4 regions of the Pseudoduganella sp. jia 9 genome follow, and region 4 is predicted to be linked to each of the others. Evidence: predicted binding sites of a transcription regulator. Region 4 holds the regulator's gene; each other region holds the start of a gene.
The links. Region 4 encodes FNR, which switches genes on or off when oxygen is low (the NO sensors DNR and NnrR bind a similar motif). Its sites were predicted from a motif close to TTGATNNNNATCAA; they were not measured.

Region 1 (5,751 bases), 270 kb from region 4:
CCCTTGGTCTGGTATTCAAGCCAGATGCGCTGCAGCATGGGTACGGTTTGGAATGTCGACAAGCCGGCCTGCACATTCAGGTAGCAAGCGACCAGATGACGGCCAATACCGCTTCGATCCCATTTTTGTGGGTCCAGAATGCCCGATTGGGTAATGGCGCCATAGGTTTTAGCATTCGTGCCATTGCAACTGAAGACGCGCGTATAGAGTTGCTTCTTGTCGCAACCGCGGGGCCAGCTATGGGTCTTCCAGTAGCCGGGCGAGCGGCCCGCGCAGGTAGGCGGTGGACCGCGAAAGCTCTGCAAGCCACCGGACAGGGAGCCAGAGGGCGTAGTGCATACTTCAACAGCCATGCCGGGCTGGCTGTGCAATGTAAGGAGCACGCCAGAGGCGGCAATCCCGGCGCGGGTAAAGCGGCGCCGCGCCGTGCCTTCGGACGACAAATCTGGCGTGCCGGAAGCTGATGCGTCTTGCTGTTGTTCGGTGGCCACGTCGGTTTCCTTCTGGGTGGTCGGACAGTTAGATGTATTGCGAAAATAGTAAGCAATTACCGTTCCCGAGGACCGACCACCGCTTGTAGACTTGCTAAATCAATGACTTAGAGCAAAAGAACGAAGCATTACAGTTGATTTGGCTCAGATCTTGTAAAGATTTTCGACAGCAGCGGCTTAGAAGAAGCTTTCCGGAATCACTAAAATGTCGCCAGGGCGCATCGACACATTTGCCGAGATATCGCCTTCCTTGATCAGGTCGTTCAAGCGCACACGGTATTGTTGTTGCTTGCCTTCGACGTTGCGGATGATGGTGGCTTTGTTACCAGCCGCGAATTCGGTCACGCCGCCTACAGCGATCAATACATCCATCAATGACATGTCGCGCCGGTATGGCAATGCCTGCGGCCGCGCGGCTTGTCCGATCACGCGGATCTGCTCTCCATATATACCTGTGAAGCCGGTGACGATGACGGTAACGACCGGTTGCTGAATGTACTTGGCAAGCGCTTTTTCGATGTCGCGTGCAAGTGCGGTAGGCGTCTTGCCGCTGGCTTCGAGGTCTTCAACCAGAGGAGTGGTGATCTTGCCGTCGGGCCGAACCGGCACGCTTTGCGACACTTCAGGATTGCGCCACACGATGATGTTGACGTTATCGCCAGGGCCGATCAGGTAGTCCGGAGAAGGTGCTGGTCCTGCATCAACCATCGTATTGCCCGAACTGGCGCAGCCGCCCAGCACACCCAGCATGACCGCGCCTGCCGCCAGCCAATTGAACAGCGTTTGGTATTTCACGGGATTCTCCAGTCTGGTCATTACAAGCGGTTCAAACGCATGACGACAGGAAGCTGCGTTTGCGTTGGAATTGTTGCGTACTCGTAACTTGCATTGAGTAAATTTAGTGTTGCTTATTTTATACGAGAGACGGCGCGGCCATACATTTTTTTACTTCCCGGCAGCGTTTTGCTGCAACAATTCCAACACGTAGCGCACAGGGACCGCATACGAAATGCCGCTAGGCTGGCTGATCGCATTTTCCTTCTGATTCTTGAGGAGTGTCATATTCAATACGCCGTGAACGATCCCGCTATCGGGGTCGTACACAGGACTGCCGCTGTTACCCGGATAGGCGGTACCGTCCAGCTGCAAGATCTGGAATGGGCGGCGTTGCAACTGGTTGATCGCACGGGAATCGAGCTTGCGCGAACTCAACGAGGGCAGCAGGATTGGCGTGATGGCTGACAGCATGGCTCGGTGGGTGACAGGTGTCATGCCCAGGCTCATGCCGAGCGGGAATCCGGTGAAAGCCAATGCCTCCCCTTCGGCGATGCTACCGCTGCTGTCCAGGCGTAGTGCGGGAAGCGGGGCACCCGTCAGCCGCAAGTGCGCGAGGTCATGTTCGCGGTCAATGGCCACCACGCTGGCGGGACGAAAGTTGAGCTTGTCCCCGTTGCCGATGACGATACCCAGCGTTTCCATTTTTTCGACATCGAGATCTGGCAATGCATGGGCATTGGTGATGATGGACAGCCCGTCGCTAACGGCAAAACCCGTCGCAACAAAGACGATCGCAGGGCTACGGGTACGCAGCAACGTGCCGACGCCGACCACTGACGGCTTCACGGACGGGATCGTATCTTTAAGTGCCGCTGATGCTGGCAGTGCATACGCAAGCACTGCGACAAGGCATGCCAGCAATACAAGCTGAAAAGGTCGGGTCACAACGTTCATCGGTTCAGGATACCAGAGTCAGATTAACTGACAGTGACATAAATTATTGCAACAATGAAATTATTTTTACGTTTTGTCAGCGGTTAGCAACGCTCTAGGCAATGTCATGTTGGAAAGAAAAATTAATATCAACAGGCAATGGTTTCTGCGGTATGATAGAGCAATTGATGTAATTTAAGCAATATTCAGGAAGGTTAGTGGGTCCTGTTTGACGCGGTGGCAGCATCCTGAATGGCTTAGCTGAAAGCGAGTTAACAAGATGGCAGAAATGATGACCCTGCTTTTGAGCTTCCTCAAAGCACTTGGCAAGTACCGCTGGTACGCGGTAGCAATCACATGGGTGGTTGCGGTTGTCGGCTGGACTGTAGTGTCCAAGCTGCCCAATGACTACCAGGCATCGGCACGTGTCTACGTAGATACACAAAGTATCTTGAAACCACTGCTTGCCAGCATGACCACGTTGCCGAATACCGAGCAGCAGGTAATGTTCATGCGCCGCACACTGATCAGCCGCCCGAACGTCGAGCGGGTGTTGCGCATGGTCGATCTCGACATCACGGCCAAGACGCCGCAGCAACATGAAAAGATCGTTGACGAGCTGATGACTCAAATCAAGATCATCGGTACCGAGCGCGATGACATTTATACGATTTCCTATAGCAATCCCAATCCGAAGCTGGGCAAGGATGTGGTGCAATCGCTCCTGACGATCTTTGTCGAGGGCAGCTTCGGTGGCAAGAAGCAAGAGTCCGAGAAGGCAATCCAGTTCATCGATGATCAAATCAAGATGTACGAGGAAAAGCTGGCCACTGGTGAGAACGCGCTGAAGGAATTCAAGATCCGCCACATGGGTCTGTTGCCGCGCCAGGGGGGCGACTACGCTTCCGCATATGGCGACCTGAACGAGAAAATCAGCCAGGCCCGGCTGGAACTGCTGGAAGCGGAACAAGCACGCAACGCCATCAAGCGCCAGATGGCGGGCGAAGACATGGCCCCGGTCACTGATACCGCTGAACGAGAGATCGTCGATCCTGAAATCGATGAGCGCATCTCGCTAGTGGAAAAGAATCTCGACCAGCTTCGTCTGCAGTTCACCGAGGAACATCCGGATATCGTGGCGGCCAAGCGCTTGATTGTCCAGCTTGAGCAACGCAAGAAGGAAGAAGCCAAAAAGGTCCGCGCAATCGATCCAGGCGCCGGCTATAGCCCGATGCTGCAGCAAATGAACGTCCAGCTGTCGGTTGAGGAAGCACGTATCGCCTCGTTGAAAGCACGGGTGGGCGAATATTCGTCACGCCTGGCGCAGATGCGCTCATTGAGCACGCAGGCGCCGGAGGTGGAAGCCCAGTTGGCGCAATTGAATCGCGACTACGCCGTGAACAAGGACAACTACGAGAAGCTGGTGCAGCGCCGTGAATCCGCGAAGCTGTCGGGCGACTTGTCTTCGGCGACCGACATGCTGACATTCCGTGTCGTTGACCCGCCATCGGTACCCAGCTTGCCGGCTGGGCCGAATCGGCCGCGCCTGAATACGCTGGTCTTCCTCGGCGCGCTGGTTGCCGGCCTCGGTACGGCGCTGCTGCTGAGCCAGATCCGGCCAACCTTCCTCAGCCAGACCAATCTGCGTGAGGTCACGGGCCTGCCGATCCTGGGCAGCATCGGGATGAACTGGACCGATCAGCAGAAGGTGCGCCGCCGCCGCCGCCTGTATGCCTTTGCCGCCGCGGTTGCCTCGCTGATTACAGCGTACGGCGGCGTACTGGCCTTCACCCTTTTCCGGCAAGCCTAAGCCGGGGAAAGCACAGGTTACAACGTGAGCATCATTGAAAAAGCCGCCAACCGTATCGGCAAACCCGTAGTGTCGACAGCGCCGCTGGCCCATGTGCGTACGCAGGTCGCGCCGTCCGCATCCGAACCCTTGCTGGAAAGCCCGGATGTCGCAGTCACCGAACTGCCGGATGTCGAGGCTCCCTTCCAGGGACCTGCGGTCGCATTGTCGAATCCCGAGCCGGCGACAACGGAGCCGCCCGCGCGCTCAACCCGCATGATCGAGCTGGATCTGGCCCGGATGAACGAGGCCGGCCTTGTCACGGCAGCTGGCGGCCGCACCAATCTGGTCGAAGATTTCCGTATCATCAAGCGGCCGCTGATCAAGCGCGCATTCGCGGCGCGCAAGCCTGGTGCCAATCCGGGAAACCTGATCATGATCACCAGTTCCCTGCCGGGCGAGGGCAAGACATTTACGTCAATCAACCTGGCGATGAGCATTGCGATGGAGCTCGACCACACGGTGCTGCTTGTGGATGCCGACGTGGCCCGTCCTTCCGTGCTGCGTACGCTGGGGCTGCCGGCCCAGCGCGGGTTGATGGATATCCTGTTGGACGATCATCTCGACATGTCAGAAGTGATGCTTCGCACTAACGTCAACACGCTGTCGATTCTGCCCGCAGGCACCTCGAATCCGCGTGCGACAGAGCTGCTGGCCAGTCAGGCGATGAAGTCTCTGGTATTGGAAATCGCCCACCGTTATCCGGACCGAATCGTCATCTTTGATTCGCCGCCGCTGTTGCTGACGAGCGAAGCGCATGTTCTGGCCAGCCACATGGGTCAGATTGTGGTTGTCGTCGAGTCGGAAAAAACCACCCAGCACGCAGTCAAGGAGGCGCTGCAGCAACTCGAAGGCTGCAGCAATGTCAACCTCGTCTATAACAAGTCGCGCGAGCTGAACACGTCCAGCAAGTACGACTATCACTATGGCTAAAGGTCGTACTCGCTGCGCCGTGCTGGGCTCGGCGATGATGCTTGCAGTGCTGCCATCGGCAGTGCGCGCGGCATGGCAGGTCAGTCCGAGCGTCGAGGTGCGTGAAACGTGGTCGGACAACCCACAACTGCGTAACGACAGTGAAAAGCAGAGCCAGTTCATTACTTCCGTCTCGCCCGGGGTGACGATCAAGAACGATACACCGCGGCTCCAGGTGGCAGCCTCTTACCGGCTGAGTGCATTTGCATACTCAGACAGCCGGGCGACGGGAAACGATCGCCTCAACAGCAACCTGAACGCGACCGCAAAGGGCAACCTGATCCGGGATTTCCTTTTTTTCGATGCGACCGCCGGCATCACGCAGGCTCAGGTCTCGGCGTTCGGCCCCGTCAATAACAGCGGCTACTCCGACACCAATCGTACCGAAGTGCGCTCGTACCGTGTGTCGCCCTATATCGTGCAGCAGTTCGGCGGGTTCGCCACAACCCAGCTGCGCTATGCGCACGACCTGGTCGACAGCGACCTGAGCGGTTTCGGTCGTAGTACATCGGACGTGATCGATTTCTCACTCAACAGCGGAACTGCCTTCAAGACCCTCGGTTGGGGACTGCAGCTGAACCGTGAAAATCTTGAAGACAGCATTGCGCCGAAATCGATCAACAGCTCGGCGCTGGCATCGTTGCGCTACTCGCTGAACCGCCAGTTCAGCCTGACGGCGACCGGGGGCTATGACAAGTTCGATTACGAAGGCATGGGCGAGGGCACGAA
Region 2 (5,751 bases), on a different contig from region 4:
CATGTCGATGGTGGCGCACGAACTGAGGACGCCGCTGAACACGCTGTTCCTGGGCACGCAGATGCGCAGGATGCAGCTCGAACGCGGCAACCTCGAAGCGTTCGGCAAGGAAGCGCTGGAAAAGATGGTGGAAGGCGATGGCCGCCAGATCCAGGCGATGATCCGGCTGATCGACGACATGCTGGACGTCTCGCGCATCCGTAGCGGTGTGCTGTCGATCCGCCCCGCCTGGACCGAGCTGCAGGCCATGCTGCACCGGCTGACGGACGACCTGGCGCGCCAGGCGCAGGATGCCGGCACCACGTTCGAGCTCGAAGCACCGGATACCGTGAGCGGCTGGTGGGACGAATTCCGCATCGAGCAGGTGATCGTCAACCTGCTGACGAACGGGCTGCGCTACGGCGGCGGCAAGCCGGTGCGCATCCGGCTCTCGGCCACCGAGACCACGGCCCGCATCGACGTGATCGACCAGGGCGCCGGCATCGACGAAGCGATGCAGGCACGCATCTTCCTGCCCTATGAGCGGGGCGCCGGCAATGGCGTGCCTTCCGGGCTGGGCCTGGGGCTGTACATCTCGCGCCAGCTGGCCGAGGCGCACCGCGGCACGCTGACGGTGGCCAGCCGGCCGGGCGAGGGTTCCGTGTTCACGCTGGTGCTGCCGCGCGAGGAGCAGCCGGCCTGAGGGCTGCCCCGCCACGCGCATGCCGTGCGTGGCCTTTCGTTCTTTCGTTATTCTTTCTTTCGTTATTCGTTCTTTCGTGCTGACGGCTTTTGCCGCCTTTCGTACAATGCCGGGAAGGAGGGCGCACGGTGAAACGCGATTTGCCCATCGACGGTGGCAGGCGGGAATGGCTGGTGCGGCGCAACTGTTCGCTGACGCCACGGCAGACCGTGGCCGTGTGGGCTGCGCTGCTCGCGCTGTCGCTGGCCGTCGGGCTGTTCTTTGCCGTGCAGGGCGCCTGGTATGTGCTGGCCTTCTCGGTGCTGGAAATGGCCGCCGTGACCGCCGCCTTCGTCGTCTACAGCCGGCATGCCACCGATTCCGACCGCATCGTCCACGAGAACGGCATGCTGTTCGTGGAAAAGATGCGCGGCGGCCGAAGCTCCACCATCCGCCTCGACACCTGCTGGCTGCGCATCGTGCCACCGGCGCGGCGGCGCGACCCGATCCAGCTCATCGCACGCGGCATCACCGTCGAGATCGGCACCTGGCTGCCCGAGGAGCCACGGCGCGCGCTGGCCCGGGAACTGCGCAAGGAACTCGCCCAGTAAAATGCGTACCCCAAAACTGGGGACGTACCCCTGTTTGCAGGCAATAACGCAAGAGTGCAGGAGTTTCCTGAAAACCAGGGTACGTCCCCAGTTTTTCCTGTTTGCGTAAAAAAACCTGCCGCCGGCGAACCGGGGGCAGGCAAAAGGCTTGGAGATACTCCAGGTTGAAACGCTGTCTTCGCTCCCTCAGAAGCGGTATCCGATGCCGGCGCCGAGCAGTACCGGGTCGACCTTGACCTTGCTGGCCTTCGCGCCGCCGATCAGCACATCGCTGCGCAGTTGTATCTTCTTCACATCCACGTTCAGCGACCAGTGCCGGTCCAGTTTGAAATCGATGCCGGCCTGCGCGGCCAGGCCGACGCTGTCATGCTCCAGGCTGCCCTGGCCGTCCAGCAGCCTGTTCTTTGAAAATGTCGTCCAGTTGACGCCCAGGCCCACGTAGGGGCTCACCGTTTTACCGGGTGTGAAGTGGTACTGCGCGAGCAGCGTCGGCGGCAGATGCCGGAAGCTGCCGATGCCCTGCCCGTCGAGATAGACCTCGTGCTTTTGCGGGTAGGTGAGCACCAGCTCGGCGGCGATATGCGGGGTGAAGAAATAGGCGATGTCGATTTCCGGAATCGTCCGGCTTTCGACGCCGATGCGGTCGGCCGCGCCGCTGCCGGCAAGCGGCGTGGACTTGTCGGCCGGGTCGATATGCACTGCGCGGGCGCGCACCAGCCAGTTCCCGCCGTTGTCCTGTGGTTGCGCAATGGCCGGGCTTGCGAGCATGGCGGCCGTGATGGCGATGACTGCTAAGACTGCTTTTTTCATGATGATTCCTCTTCTCTGTTCACTGTGTCAGCGGCGCCAGTGTAAAAAAGCTCATCCGTAAAAACATTGATCCAAATCAAAATTGCCGGAACGAATACAGATAGGCAAAAAACACGTAATATATTTGCGCGAAGCACCCAACCTCTTCAGGAGACAAGGCATGAAGCTGAACGTAAACGGACAGGTCCGCGAGTTCCAGGCGGAAGACGATACCCCGCTGCTCTGGGTGCTGCGCGAGCAGCTTGGCCTGACCGGCACCAAGTACGGTTGCGGCATCGCCCAGTGCGGCGCCTGCACCGTGCATATCGACGGCGAGGCGATGCGCAGCTGCGTGCGCCCTGTCTCCACCGTGACGGAGCAGATGAAGATCGTCACCATCGAAGGCCTGTCGCCGGACGGCTCGCACCCGGTGCAGAAAGCCTGGGCCGCGCTGGACGTGCCCCAATGCGGTTTCTGCCAGAGCGGCATGATCATGGCCGCCACCGCGCTGCTGAAGGAAAAACCCAGGCCCACCGACGCCGACATCGACATGGCGATGACCAACATCTGCCGCTGCGGCACCTATAACCGCGTGCGCAAGGCGATCCACGTGGTGGCGCGCGGCGGCGATGCGAAGAGCGCCGGCCTGGCGATCGAACACCGCGAAGGGAGCAAGGCATGAGCACTGTCACCAGCCCGGCCGACGCCCCCGTCGCCAGCCCCGCACGCCGCCGCTTCCTCGGCCAGTCGGCGGGCCTCGTCGTGGCCTTCCACATCCCGTTCGCCGCGCAGGCACAGGCCGCGCAGCCGCCCGAGATCAATGCCTGGGTCGTCGTGAAGCCGGACGACACGATCGTCATCCGCATCGCGCGTTCCGAGATGGGCCAGGGCACGCTGACCGGCCTGGCGCAGCTGGTGGCCGAAGAGCTGGATGCGGACTGGAGCAAGGTGACCACGGAATACCCCACGCCGGGAACCAACCTGGCGCGCAAGCGCGTATGGGGCAGCTTCTCGACCGGCGGCAGCAATGGCGTGCGCGGCTCGCATGAATATGTGCGCAAGGGCGGTGCCGCCGCGCGCGCGATGCTGGTGCAGGCCGCGGCCACGCAGTGGGGCGTGCCGGCCAGCGAATGCAGCGCGGCGAAGAGCGTGATCACGCACGCGCCCAGCGGCCGTACCGTCACGTACGGCAAGGTGGCCGAGGCGGCCGGCAAGCTGGAAGCGCCCAAGGACGTCACCGTCAAGGATCCCAAAGACTGGCAGATCGCCGGCAAGCGCCTGGCCCGGCTCGACACCGTCGACAAGACCACCGGCAAGCAGGTCTACGGCATGGACCTGGCGATGCCCGGCATGCTGAACGCTGCGATCAAGGATTGCCCCGTGTTCGGCGGCAAGGTGAAAAGCTTCAATGCCGACGCGATCAAGGACAAGCCGGGCGTGAAGAAGGTGCTGCAGGTAGGCGACTCCGCCGTGGCCGTGGTGGCCGATACCTGGTGGCGCGCCAAGACCGCGCTCGACGCGCTGCCGATCGAATGGGACAAGGGCCCGAACGCGAACCTGTCCAGCAAGGACGTGGCAGCCACGCTGAAGGCCGGGCTGGATGCGCCGGAGGCGGCTGTCGGCAACGCGAACGGCGATGTGAAGGCCGCACTGGCCGGCGCGGCGCGGCGTATCGAGGCCGTGTATTCGTATCCGCACCAGAACCACGCGACGATGGAGACGATGAACGCCACCGCGCGCTGGACGCCGGAACGCTGCGAGGTATGGACGCCAACCCAGAACGGCGAAGCGGCACTGGCCGCCGCATCGGAAGCGGCCGGCCTGCCGCAGGAGCGCTGCGACGTCCATAAAATCCACCTGGGCGGCGGCTTCGGCCGGCGCGGCGCGGTACACGACTGGGTGCGCCAGACGGTGCAGATCGCCAAGGAAATGCCGGGCACGCCGATCAAGCTGATCTGGACCCGCGAGGAGGACATGCTGCACGGCCGCTACCACCCGGTCACGCAGTGCAAGCTGACGGCCGGGCTGGACAAGGCCGGCAACGTGACAGCGCTGCACATGCGCATCTCGGGCCAGTCGATCGTGGCGGCGCTATTCCCCGGCAATATCAAGAACGGCAAGGATGGCGCCGTGTTCCAGGGGCTGAATGCGCCCGGCACGGATGCGTCGATCGGCTACACGGTGCCGAACCTGCTGGTCGACCACGCGATGCGCAATCCGCCGGTGCCGCCGGGCTTCTGGCGCGGCGTGAACCTGAACCAGAACGCCATCTACCTGGAATGCTTCATCGACGAGATCGCCCATGCGACGAAGCAGGATCCGCTGGCGCTGCGCCGCAAGCTGATGAAGGACAGCCCGAAGCACCTGGCCGTGCTGAATGCGGTGGCCGAACGGATCGGCTGGAGCAAGAAGCCCAGGAAGGGTGTCTATCGCGGCCTGGCGCAGACGATGGGCTTCGGCAGCTACGTGGCCGCGTGCGCCGAAGTCTCGGTGGACAAGGAAGGCAAGCTGAAGATCCACCGCATCGTGGCAGCCACCGATCCGGGCCATGCCGTGAATCCGCAGCAGATCGAGGCGCAGGTGGAAGGCTCGTTCGTCTATGGCCTGTCTGCCGCGCTGTACGGCGAGTGCACCGTCAAGGACGGCCAGATGGAGCAGACCAACTTCGATAGTTATCCGGTGATGAAGATGGACGAGATGCCGGCGGTGGAGACGATCATCGTTCCGTCCGGCGGTTTCTGGGGCGGCGTCGGCGAGCCGACGATCGCCGTGGCCGCACCGGCCGTGCTGAACGCGATCTTCGCGGCCACCGGCAAGCGCATCCGCGACCTGCCGCTGAAGAACCACAGTCTCAAGAAGGCGTAGCGGGCGATGGCCCGCGGCCAGGGGGGAGCATGACATCTATGGCCAAGGTGGCCGAGGGGACTGACCCCGCTATTGTTGCCGCTTCCCCGTGGCTACTAACGGTGGCCAGGGGTCTGTCCCCGGTGGTGTTGGCGCTGGCATCCCATGCCCATGCGTTCGACGGCATCCCCAACCCGCTGCCCGGCGCCACGACCGGCGACCCGCAGCGCGGCCGCGCCATCGTGGCCGACCGCCATGTCGGCCTGTGCCTGCTGTGCCACTCGGCGCCGATTGCCGAGGAACGCTTCCAGGGCGACCTGGCGCCCAGCCTGGCCGGCGCCGGCGCGCGCTGGACAGTCCCGCAACTGCGCCTGCGCATCTCGGACTCCTCGCGCCTGAATCCGCAAACGATCATGCCGTCCTACTTTCGCACCGAAGGGCTGGCGCGCGTGGCACCCGCCCATGCGGGCAAGACGATCCTGAGCGCCCAGCAAATCGAGGATGTCGTAGCCTACCTGTCCACGCTGAAGGATGCTGCGCCATGAATTCGACAAATGAGCCGCGGAACAAGCTTCCGAGCCGCCACCGCCGCCAGCTGCTTGCCGCCGGCACGCTGCTGGCACTGGTGCGCCCGGCTGCCGCTACGCCGCAGCAGATGGCGTCCGCGATCTCGGCCTACACCGGCAACAAATTGCCGCAGGCCGGCCGCGTGACCTTCGAGATCGCCCAGCTGATCGACAACGGCAACGCGGTACCGGTGACGATCCGCGTCGACAGCCCTGTGACGCCGCAGGATCACGTGATTGGCATCGCCATCTTCAACGAGAAAAACCCGGAAACCGATGT
Region 3 (5,751 bases), on a different contig from region 4:
AGTGCAGCTGTGCACGCCCGTCGTGCCGGGCAAGGTGCTGGCGATGTGGAACAACTTCCATGCGCTGGGCAGGAAGCTCGGGCTGCCGCCGCCGGAAGAGCCGCTGTACCTGATGAAGCCGCCGACCTCGTACCTGGCGCCGGGCGGCACGATCCGCAAGCCGCGCTGCGACGGCAAGGTGGCCTTCGAAGGCGAGCTGGCGATCGTGATCGGCCGCAGCTGCAGCGGCGTCTCCGTGGAGAATGCGCCCGACCATATCTTCGGTTACACCTGCGCCAACGACGTGACCGTGAGCGAGATCATCGGACGCGATCCCACGTTCCCGCAGTGGGTGCGCGCCAAGGGCTTCGACACCTTCTGCCCGTTCGGCCCCGTCGTCGCCACCGGGCTGGATCCGGCCATGCTGGTGGTGCGCACCATCCTGAACGGCGAGGTGCGCCAGGACTACCCCGTCAACGACATGGTGTTCTCCGCGGCCGAACTGGTCAGCCGGGTGTCGCAGGACATGACATTGGAACCGGGCGACCTGCTGCTGTGCGGCACGTCGGTCGGCGTGGGCTCGATGCGCCCGGGCAGCACCGTCGTGGTGGAGATCGACGGCATCGGCAGGCTCACCAACCGTTTCGAGTAAAACCCAGGGAGCAGATGATGAAGATCGCAGTGATCGGAGCGGGAGCAATCGGTGGGTTGGTGGGGGCGCGGCTGGCGCTGGCGGACGAGGACGTGACATTCATCGTGCGCGGCGCCAACCTGGAAGCCATCCGCAACCGGGGCATCAGGCTGATCGAGGCCGATGGCCAGGTACGGGTCGCGGCGCGCGTGCGCGCCACCGACGACTATGAGGCGGCAGGACCGCAGGACGTGGTCATCGTGGCGCTGAAGGCGCACCAGGTGGCCGACGTGGCGGGCCGCATCGGCGCGCTGTTCGGGCCGGAGACCGTGGTGGTGACCATGCAGAACGGCATTCCGTTCTGGTACTTCCATCGCCACGGCGGCGAGTTCGAAGGGCGGCCGGTGCTCAGCGTGGACCCTGCCAACCAGCTGGCGCAGGCCATTCCGCCGGCGCGCATCCTCGGCTGCGTGGTCTACCCGGCGGCGGAGCTGGTGTCGCCCGGCGTGATCCGCCATATCGAAGGCAGCCGCTTCCCGCTGGGCGAACTCGACGGCAGCACGAGCGAGCGGGCCGGCAGGGTGGGGGCCTGCTTCGAGCATGCGGGCCTGAAGGCGCCGGTGCTGGACAATATCCGTGCCGAGATCTGGCTGAAGCTGTGGGGCAACCTCAGCTTCAATCCCATCAGTGCGCTGGCGCATTCCACGCTGGTCGACATCTGCCAGCACCCGCTGGCGCGCAACCTGGCCGCGAGCATGATGCGCGAGGCCGAAGCGGTGGCGGCCAAGCTGGGCATCGCCTTCCGCGTCACGCTGGACCGCCGTATCGAAGGCGCGGAAAAGATCGGCAAGCACAAGACATCGATGCTGCAGGATGTCGAGGCCGGGCGGGGACCGGAGATCGACGCGCTGGTGGGATCGGTGATCGAGCTGGCGCGGATGACGGGTACGCCGACACCGCACATCGATTCCGCGTATGCACTGGTGAAGCTGCTGGAGCAGTCGATGGCCGAGGCGCGCGGCGGCGTGCGGCTGCACAAGGCGGTGGCGGCCTGACCGCGCCAGGCTACGGACGAAAAAAAACCGGGACAGCGCGTCGTCCCGGTTTTCGTGACCCTTCGAGGCTTACAGGCCCCAGGTGTAGGCCGCTTCTTCGCGGTCCTGCTGCTGGTCGCTCAGCTTGTCGCGCCATTCCAGCTGGAAGAACTGGGCGATCAGGCCGGCGAGCGAGAAGTCATTGTTCTGTTGCTTTGCGGTATCAGTGAGGCCGTTCATTTTGCTGCTCCTTGAATGGTTGAAAGCGTGTATGCCTTTGATTATAAAGGCGGCACACCCCCGGTCCAATTGACGGCAGCCATAACGGTCATTCAATGTATGAATGACTGTCTATGAAAAAGCGCTCAAAAATCAGGCAAATTTATTTAGTGAGTGTCGGTAGGAAACTGTTGTTTTCACCTGCTGCTTGGGGTAACCGGACAGTGAGCGGGAGCTCGCCGGCTACCTGCGCACGCGCGTCAGATCTTGCCCTGGTGCTTCAGCCGGCTCAGCGTCTCCGGCGACAGGTTCAGGTAATACGCCAGTTCCTTCTTCGGCAACCGCTCGAACAGTTCCGGAAACTTGCGCATGAAGCGGTGCACGCGGCCCGGCGCATCGAGCAGGTGCAGCGTGATCGTGTGGGCCATGATGCCGCTCATCAGGTTCATCACTTCGAACTCGAATGCCTGCTTCACCACGCTGTGGCTCTGCAGGAAATCCACCCACTGCGACAGCGGCATGCTGGCCACGCGCGCCTTCGTCATGCACACGATGCTGTACGGCGTGGGCGTCTTCAGGCACCACGCGGCATAGCTGGTTTCGATGTCGCGTTCGGAGGAGAAGCGCAGGATCATTTCCTTGGCTTCGTGGTTGGTGACCAGCCGCTTGAGGATGCCGTCCAGGATGAAGTACTGCTGCATGTCGTACACGCCCTGGTTCAGGAGCAGGTCGCCCTTCTGGTGATTGGTCACCGTCAGGTATGGCTCCAGGGCGGCCATTTCGCTGTCGCGCATTTCCTTGAGAACGATGTTCTGTTTCAGCTGTGCGCGAATGATGTTTCGTTCAGGGTGATTTGCGATGAGCGTCATGCGTAACCGACCAACATACACGAGATTGTCATCATGCGGTGAATCTTGACCGCGGTCAATGATTCAAATCAGAGCGGCTGGCTATGATGGTTCCAGGGCGAATCGGCTGGCCAGGTCGCCTGAACCGACGGGCACCTCGAAAATAAATGGAGACAACCATGACCCACAATGTATCGGTAGAAGTCACCGACGGCTTCCACCTGGTGATCGATGCGCTGAAACACAACGACATCGATACGATTTTCGGCCTGGTCGGAATACCGATCACCGATCTCGCCCGCCTGGCGCAGGCCGAGGGCATGCGCTTCATCGGCTTCCGGCACGAGCAGAACGCGGGCAACGCGGCCGCCATCGCCGGCTACATGACGAAGAAGCCGGGCATCTGCCTGACCGTGTCGGCACCGGGCTTCCTGAACGGGCTGACGGCGCTGGCGAACGCCACCACCAACTGCTTCCCGATGATCCTGATCTCCGGTTCCAGCGAGCGCGAAATCGTCGACCTGCAGCAGGGCGACTACGAAGAGATGGACCAGCTGAACGTCGCCCGTCCGCACTGCAAGGCGGCGTTCCGCGTGCTGAAGGCCGAGGACATCGGCATCGGCATCGCACGGGCGATCCGCGCCGCCGTCTCCGGCCGTCCCGGCGGTGTGTACCTCGACCTGCCGGCGCAGCTGCTGGCGCAAACGATCGAGGCGGGCCACGCACAGCGCTCGCTGGTCAAGGTCATCGATGCTGCGCCGCGCCAGCTGCCGGCACCCGAGTCGGTGGAGCGCGCGCTGGCGCTGCTGAAGAGCGCGAAGAAGCCGCTGATCCTGCTCGGCAAGGGCGCCGCCTATGCGCAGGCCGACGCCGACATCCGCGCCTTCGTCGAACGCACCGGCATTCCCTACCTGCCGATGTCGATGGCCAAGGGCCTGCTGCCCGACACGCATGCGCAATCGGCTTCGGCGGCCCGCTCGTTCGTGCTGGCCGAGGCGGATGTCGTGGTGCTGGTCGGCGCGCGCCTGAACTGGCTGCTGGCGCACGGCAAGGGCAAGACGTGGGGCAAGCCGAAGCAGTTCGTGCAGATCGATATTGCGCCGACGGAAATGGACAGCAACGTGGCGATCGCCGCGCCGCTGGTCGGCGACATCGGTTCCTGCATGGGTGCGTTGCTGGCGGGGCTCGATGGCGCGGGTATCGACAAGCCGGACGGCGAATGGCTCGGCGCGATCGCCCAGCGCAAGGAGCAGAACACGGCGAAGATGGCCGCGCTGCTGGACAAAAATCCGGTACCGATGAACTTCCACAGCGCGCTGCGTTCGATCCGCGACGTGCTGAAGGAATACCCGGACATCAACCTGGTGAACGAAGGCGCCAACACGCTCGACTTCGCGCGCAGCATCATCGACCAGTACCAGCCGCGCAAGCGATTCGATTCGGGCACCTGGGGCATCATGGGCATCGGCATGGGCTTCGCGATCGGCGCCGCGGTCACCAGCGGCAAGCCGGTGGTGGCGGTGGAAGGCGACAGTGCCTTCGGCTTCTCCGGCATGGAGCTGGAAACGATCTGCCGCTACGAACTGCCTGTCACCACCATCGTGTTCAACAACAATGGCGTGTACCGCGGCACGGACGTGAACCCCACCGGCGGCAAGGACGTGGCGCCCACCGTGTTCGTCAAGAACGCCCGCTACGACAAGATGATCGAGGCGTTCGGCGGCATCGGCTACCACGCCACCACGCCGGAAGAACTGGCGCGGGCACTCTCGGAAGCGATCGCCGCCGGCAAGCCGGCGCTGATCAATGCCGTCATCGATGAAACGGCCGGCACCGAAAGCGGGCGCCTGACGAACCTGAATCCGCAAAGCGCCGCGAAAAAGTAAAACCAACGCGTTTGATTTTCCACGACGCCGGCACCACCGCTGCCGGCGCGGGGCCCGCTACGACCTCAGTTACCAACAATTCAAGGAGACTGCACCATGAGCAAGCCATTGGAAGGCATCAAGATCATCGACTTCACCCACGTCCAGGCAGGCCCCGCCTGCACCCAGATGCTGGCCTGGTTCGGCGCCGACGTGATCAAGGTGGAGCGGCCGGGCGCGGGCGACGTCACCCGTTCGCAGTTGCGCGACATTCCCGGCGTCGATGCGCTGTACTTCACCATGTTGAACAGTAACAAGCGCTCGCTGACGCTCGACACCAAGACGGCCGACGGGAAAGAAATCCTGACGAAGCTGATCAAGGAATCCGACGTGCTGGTGGAGAACTTCGGCCCCGGCGCGCTGGACCGCATGGGCTTCACGTGGGAGCACATCCGCGAGCTGAATCCCGGCATGATCGTGGCGTCGGTGAAGGGCTTCAGTGACGGCCACCATTACGAGGACCTGAAGGTGTACGAAAACGTCGCCCAGTGTGCCGGCGGCGCGGCATCCACCACCGGTTTCGACGACGGCCCGCCGACCGTCAGCGCCGCCGCGTTGGGCGACAGCAATACCGGCATGCACCTGGCCATCGGCATCCTGACGGCGCTGCGTTCGCGCGATGTCACGGGCCGCGGCCAGAAGGTGGCGGTATCGATGCAGGACAGCGTGCTGAACCTGTGCCGCGTGAAGCTGCGCGACCAGCAGCGCCTGGACCGCGTGGGCTACCTGGAAGAATATCCGCAGTACCCGCACGGTTCGTTCTCCGACGTGGTGCCGCGCGGCGGCAATGCCGGCGGCGGCGGCCAGCCGGGCTGGGTGCTCAAGTGCAAGGGCTGGGAAACCGATCCGAACGCGTATATCTACTTCACGATCCAGGGCCATGCCTGGGCACCGATCTGCCGCGCGATCGGCAAGGAAGAGTGGATCGACGATCCCGCCTACATGACGGCGCAGGCGCGCCAGGACAAGATCTTCGACATCTTCGGCACCATCGAGGAATGGCTGAAGGACAAGACCAAGTTCGAGGCGGTGGACGTGCTGCGCAAGTTCGACATTCCATGCTCGCCCGTGCTGTCGATGAAGGAGCTCGCCAACGATCCGTCGCTGCGCGCCAG
Region 4 (5,751 bases):
GTGGGCCTGGTCCACCCGCAAGCAACAGGATTTCGCGCAGGCGGCACAGCTTCCGTTCATGGACGACCCGCGCGGCGAGGAGACTGGCGATGTCTGATTTCACCAGCGATTTCTGGAACCTCTACATCGCCGTGCTGACGGTGCTGGGCATCCTCGGCTGCGGCGTGCTGCTGTACACGCAGTCGGTGCACAAGGTATCGGCCGCCGATGCGGCGGCCGGCAAGATCGCCACCACCGGCCACGTGTGGGACGACGACCTGACGGAACTGAATACGCCGATGCCGCGCTGGTGGATGTGGCTGTTCTACCTGACGATCGTGTTCGGCGCCGCCTACCTGTTCCTGTACCCGGGCCTGGGTACCTACGCCGGCAAGCTTGGCTGGCAGTCTGCAGGGCAGTACAGGGAGGAACTGGCGAAGGCCGACGATGCCTACGGCCCGCTGTTCGACAAGTACCGCAAGCAGGACCTGAAGGCGGTGGCCGCCGATCCGCAGGCGCGCGCGATGGGCGAGCGGCTGTTCCTTACCTACTGCGCGCAATGCCACGGCTCCGATGCGCGCGGCAACAAGGGCTTTCCGAACCTGGCCGACAAGGACTGGCTGCACGGCGGCGAGCCGGACACGATCAGGCAGACGATCATGAACGGCCGCCACGGCGTGATGCCGCCGATGGGCGCGGCGGTCGGTTCCGACAAGGATGTCGAGAACGTCGCGCACTATGTGCTGAGCCTTTCCGGCAGCAGCGCGGCCGATCCGATCAAGAGCGTGTTTGGCAAAGGCAAGTTCACCGCCTGCCTGGCCTGCCATGGCGCCGGCGGCACCGGCAACCATGCGCTCGGCGCGCCGAACCTGGCCGACAAGACCTGGCTGTACGGCGGCAGCGCCGAGACGATCATGGAAACCATCCGCACGGGCCGCGACAACACCATGCCGGCGTTCGGCGACTTCCTCGGCGAAGGCAAGGTGCACGTGCTGTCGGCCTACGTGTGGGGCCTGTCCAACGAAGCGAAATGACACGAAACGAGACAGGCATGAACGCCCCCGTGCCCGAACAGGTGATCCGGATGTACGAGAAGCGCCAGCCGATTCATCCGCGCGAGACGGATGGCCGCTACGCGCGCCTGCGCTGGCTGTGCCTGTGGCTGACGCAGCTGGCGTTCTACGGCACGCCATGGCTGGCGTGGAACGACCGCCAGGCCGTGCTGTTCGACCTGGGCACACGCAAGTTCTACCTGTTTGGCCTGGTGCTGTGGCCGCAGGATTTCATCTACCTGGCCGCGCTGCTGATCATCTGCGCCTGGGGGCTGTTCCTGGTGACGGCGGTGGCCGGCCGCGTGTGGTGCGGCTTCGCCTGCCCGCAAACGGTGTACACCTCGATCTTCCTGTGGATCGAGCGCAGGATCGAAGGCTCGCGCGCGGCGCGCATCGCGCTCGACCGGCAAGGCCCTTCGGCGCGCAAGTTCGCCAGGCGCGTCGCCAAGCATCTGGCATGGGGCGCCGTCGCGCTGTGGACCGGCTTTACCTTTGTCGGCTACTTCACGCCGGTGCGCGAGCTGGGCACCGGCATCGCCACGCTGGCATTGGGGCCATGGGAATGGTTCTGGGTGCTGTTCTACAGCTTCGCCACCTACGGCAACGCCGGCTGGCTGCGCGAGCAGGTCTGCAAGTACATGTGCCCGTACGCCCGCTTCCAGAGCTCGATGTTCGACCGCGATACGCTGATCATCACCTACGACACGGGGCGCGGCGAACCGCGCGGCAAGAAGGCCACGGGCGGTGCCTGCATCGACTGCACGCTGTGCGTGCAGGTATGCCCGGCCGGCATCGATATCCGCAACGGCCTGCAATACGAATGCATCGGCTGCGCCGCCTGCGTGGATGCCTGCAACGATGTGATGGACAAGGTCGGCCAGCCGCGCGGCCTGGTGCGCTACAGCACGGACCGGGCGATGGCCACGAACATGACGGCGGCGCAGATCCGGCGGCGTGCGCTGCGTCCGCGCGTGCTGGCCTACTGCGCCGCGCTGCTGGCGGTCACGCTGGCGGTCGGCCATGCGCTGGCTACCCGCACGCCGCTGAAAATGGACGTGATCCGCGACCGCGGCTCGATGGGCCGCGAAGTGGATGGCGGCGCCATCGAGAACGTGTACCGGCTGCAGATCATGAATACGTCGGAGCGGCCGCACCGCTACCGGATCGCCGCCACCGGCCTGCCCGGCCTGGCGCTGGCGTCGGAAGATGTCGTCGCGCTGGCCGGCACCGAAACGCGTGCCGTGCCGGTGCGGGTACGGGCCCCGCACGGCGCCGGCAAGACCGGCTCCAACGGGATCGCCTTCACGCTGACGGCGCTCGACGATGCCAGCCTCGCCGTCGAGGAAGCCGCGGTCTTCATCATCCCGCGCTGAAAAGGAGTCCACGATGCACACGATTTCCGCCACACCCTGGTACCGCGAGCGCTGGCCATGGCTGCTGATGGCCGGCCCGGCCGCCGTGCTGGCAGCCGGCGCCTATACCGGCTGGCTGGCCTTCGCGCAGCAGGATGCGCTGGTGGTGGGCGATTACTACAAGCGCGGCAAGGCGATCAACCAGGACTTGCGGCGCGACCGCAGCGCCGCCGCGCTGGGCGCCGCCATCGCGCTGCGCTACGACGCCGCACATGGCGTACTGCATGGCCGCCTGTCCATGCGCGAACCGGTGCGCAGCGGCCCGCTGCAACTGCACCTGGCGCATGCCACGCAGCCGGAGAAGGACCTGCGCCTGCTGGTGCGCCCCGACGCGGCCGGCCGCTTCGCCGTGCCGCTGCCGCTGCTCGAACGCAGCCGCTGGACCGTGCTGGTGGAAGATGAACGGCGCACCTGGCGCCTGGAAGGCCAATGGCACTGGCCGGCGGCGCGGCAGGTGACGCTGGCGGCCCTATAGCACTAGTGGGTCACTACGCGCAGGTCTCGGTGCCGGCCGTGATCGCCTTGAGCCGCGGCAGGTCGAGCACCTCGACTTCCCGGTTCGACACCTTCAGCAGCCCCTGCTTCTTGAACTTGTTCAGCAGCCGGCTGATGCTCTCGATCGTCAGGCCCAGGTAGTTGCCGATGTCCTCGCGCGACATGCGCAGCTGGAACGCGGTGCTGGAATAACCGCGCACCTCGTAGCGCGAAGCCAGGTTGACGAGAAATGCGGCGAAGCGCTGCGTGGCCTGCATATTCCCCAGCAGCAGCATCACGCTCTGCTCGCGCGTGATCTCCTGGCTCATCATGCGATGGAAGTGGCGCAGCAGGGTGGGCATGTCCACCAGCAGCCGTTCCAGGCTGGCGAACGGGATCTCGCATACTTCGCTGTCCTCCAGCGCCAGCGCGCTGCAATAGTGCCGGTCGGTGCTGATCGCGTCCATGCCCAGCAATTCACCGCCCATCTGGAAGCCCGTCACCTGTTCCTCGCCGTTGGCGTTGATCTGGTAAGTCTTGAAATGGCCAAGCCGGATCGCGTACAGGTTCGTGAACTGCTCGCCGATACGGAACAGGTTCTCGCCCTTCTGCACCTTGCGGCGGCGGCCGATGATCTTGTCCAGCTTGTCCATGTCGCCCATGTCCAGCCCCATCGGCAGGCACAGCTGGTGCATGCTGCAGGTCGAGCAGCGCGCCTTCAGGATTTCAATCGTGGCGCCGGGCAGGGTCAGCGAGGGAAGCTCATGCATCTTTGTCATGGTCGGTTACGGTTGACCCACAGTGTACTTGATCCGGCGGGCGCGCCAGGCTCGCCGCAACTTGCAGCTTGCGTGCCCTTCCGCACAGTACGCCAGAGGCGAAGCGGCGCATAGTGAACCGATAACAACGCGGCGGGGGGAGACCATGCGACCGCTCGGTATCAAGGCGAAAGTCGCACTGGCGACGACAGTCACATCCATCGTGATGATCGCGCTCGTGACCGTGCTGCAGGCCCAGCGCATGCAGGAGGGTGTCTCGCGCGTGCTGTTTGCCCAGCAGGATGCGCTGATCGCGCGCACCGCGCTCGAGGTGGATGAAAAGATGACGCTGCTGCGCGACATCGTCGCCGAATCGGCACGCTGGCAGCCCAGCGACATCTGTGCCGACCCGCCGGCGCTGCGCGCGCACTACGACTACAGCGCCGTCCTGCGCCTGTTCGACGATATCATCGTCGTCAGCCCGGCCGGCGTCATCGTGGCCGACGTACCCGCGCTGCCGGGCCGCCCCGGCGTCAGCGTGACGGACCGCGCCTACTTCCAGCGCGTGCTGGTGGAAAAGTCTCCCCTGATCGCCGAGCCGGTGATCGGCAAGGCGAACCGGCAACCCGTGGTGCAGATGGTCGCCCCGGTGCTGAGCGAGGACGGCGACGTGGCCTGCGTGCTGATTGGCGTGTTACGGCTCTACAAGAACAACCTGCTGGGACACCTGCGCACGGCCAAGGTGGGCCGCACCGGCTACTATTTCATCGTCACCGGCTACGAGCCGTCGGTGTATGTCGTGCACCCGGATCCAACCCGGCTGCTGAAACCACGCAACCCGGAAGGCTACGCCGCCACCATGCTGGCGATCCGCGAAGGGTTCGAAGGCACCACGATCAGCACCGACGGCCGCGGCGTGCGCGCGCTGCTCAGCTACAAGCGCCTGAAGACGGTACCGTGGATCCTGATTGCCAACCTGCCGGCCGAGGAAGCCTTCGAACCGTTCGAAGACCTGCTGGCGCGGCTCGCCCTGTGGGGCACGCTGGCCTCGCTCGTCACCGCAGCCGTCATCACATGGACCATGCTGCGCCTGATGTCGCCGCTGATGCGGCTGCGCGATGCGATCGGCGCGCTGCGCGGCGCGCCGCAGCAGTTCGCCCCGCTGCCGGTCACGTCGCGCGACGAGATCGGCGAACTGACCGGCGCCTTCAATGAACTGATGCGGGAACGTTCGGCGGCCGATGCGCATGCCGGCGACCTGATGGACGAGCTGGAGACCCGCGCCGCCGAGCTGGAACGGGCGCGCGACCGCGCCGAAGCAGCCAACCGGGCAAAGAGCGATTTCGTGGCCAACATGAGCCATGAAATCCGCACACCGATGAATGCCGTGCTGGGCATGGCGCAACTGCTGCAGAACACCGACCTGTCCCCCCAGCAGCGCAAGTACCTGCACATGATCCGCACCGCCGGCGATTCGCTGCTGGGCATCCTGAACGACGTGCTGGATTTCTCCAAGATCGAAGCGCAGCGGATGGAACTGTCGCCCGTCGAGTTCGACCTCGACGAATCGATGAGCACCCTGGCCACGACGATGACGATGAACGCCGGCGACAAGGAACTGGAGCTGGCCATCATCGTCGACCCGGAGGTGCCCCGGCTGCTGCGCGGCGATGCGCTGCGGCTGCAGCAGGTACTGGTGAACCTGGCCGGCAATGCGATCAAGTTCACCGCGCAGGGCGAAGTCGTGGTCGAAGTGGGCCTGGAGGAATACCGTGCGGACGACACCGTGGCGGTTCTCGGCTTCGAGGTGCGCGACACCGGCATGGGCATGAATCCGGAACAGCTGTCGCACCTGTTCCAGGCGTTCACGCAGGCCGACGAGAGCATCACCCGCCGCTTCGGCGGCACCGGCCTGGGCCTGGCGATCACGCACCGCCTGATCGAACTGATGGGCGGAGAGATCCACGTCGAAAGCGAACCGGGCAAGGGCAGCTGCTTCTGGTTCGCACTGCCGTTCGGTGTGCTGCCGCGGCTGGAAGCACCGCGCAAGCCGGCCGCCGGCCACCTCGCCGTACT

Region 1: ACY34H_RS01320 (XrtA system polysaccharide chain length determinant) is a predicted target of FNR. The motif match lies at 2,387-2,400, and genes of this name have one in related genera.
Region 2: ACY34H_RS20565 (OmpW/AlkL family protein) is a predicted target of FNR. The motif match lies at 2,149-2,162, and genes of this name have one in related genera.
Region 3: oxc (oxalyl-CoA decarboxylase) is a predicted target of FNR. The motif match lies at 2,778-2,791, and genes of this name have one in related genera.

Annotation. Positions count from the first base shown of each region.
Region 1 is NZ_JBUPWE010000001.1:287,275-293,025, forward strand. Features, by position in the region: gene ACY34H_RS01305 (hypothetical protein) at 1-491, opposite strand, end outside; gene ACY34H_RS01310 (XrtA/PEP-CTERM system exopolysaccharide export protein) at 669-1,307, opposite strand; gene ACY34H_RS01315 (S1 family peptidase) at 1,437-2,222, opposite strand; gene ACY34H_RS01320 (XrtA system polysaccharide chain length determinant) at 2,491-4,011, shown strand; gene ACY34H_RS01325 (XrtA-associated tyrosine autokinase) at 4,036-4,983, shown strand; gene ACY34H_RS01330 (TIGR03016 family PEP-CTERM system-associated outer membrane protein) at 4,976-5,751, shown strand, end outside.
Region 2 is NZ_JBUPWE010000015.1:37,034-42,784, reverse strand. Features, by position in the region: gene ACY34H_RS20575 (hybrid sensor histidine kinase/response regulator) at 1-682, shown strand, start outside; gene ACY34H_RS20570 (DUF2244 domain-containing protein) at 811-1,272, shown strand; gene ACY34H_RS20565 (OmpW/AlkL family protein) at 1,459-2,082, opposite strand; gene ACY34H_RS20560 ((2Fe-2S)-binding protein) at 2,243-2,743, shown strand; gene ACY34H_RS20555 (xanthine dehydrogenase family protein molybdopterin-binding subunit) at 2,740-4,926, shown strand; gene soxX (sulfur oxidation c-type cytochrome SoxX) at 4,956-5,450, shown strand; gene ACY34H_RS20545 (SoxY-related AACIE arm protein) at 5,447-5,751, shown strand, end outside.
Region 3 is NZ_JBUPWE010000004.1:227,756-233,506, reverse strand. Features, by position in the region: gene ACY34H_RS05940 (fumarylacetoacetate hydrolase family protein) at 1-631, shown strand, start outside; gene ACY34H_RS05935 (2-dehydropantoate 2-reductase) at 649-1,665, shown strand; gene ACY34H_RS05930 (hypothetical protein) at 1,735-1,884, opposite strand; gene ACY34H_RS05925 (Crp/Fnr family transcriptional regulator) at 2,124-2,732, opposite strand; gene oxc (oxalyl-CoA decarboxylase) at 2,891-4,597, shown strand; gene frc (formyl-CoA transferase) at 4,694-5,751, shown strand, end outside.
Region 4 is NZ_JBUPWE010000001.1:16,097-21,847, forward strand. Features, by position in the region: gene ACY34H_RS00075 (cbb3-type cytochrome oxidase subunit 3) at 1-97, shown strand, start outside; gene ccoP (cytochrome-c oxidase, cbb3-type subunit III) at 90-1,013, shown strand; gene ccoG (cytochrome c oxidase accessory protein CcoG) at 1,031-2,404, shown strand; gene ACY34H_RS00090 (FixH family protein) at 2,418-2,918, shown strand; gene fnr (fumarate/nitrate reduction transcriptional regulator Fnr) at 2,932-3,687, opposite strand; gene ACY34H_RS00100 (response regulator) at 3,842-5,751, shown strand, end outside.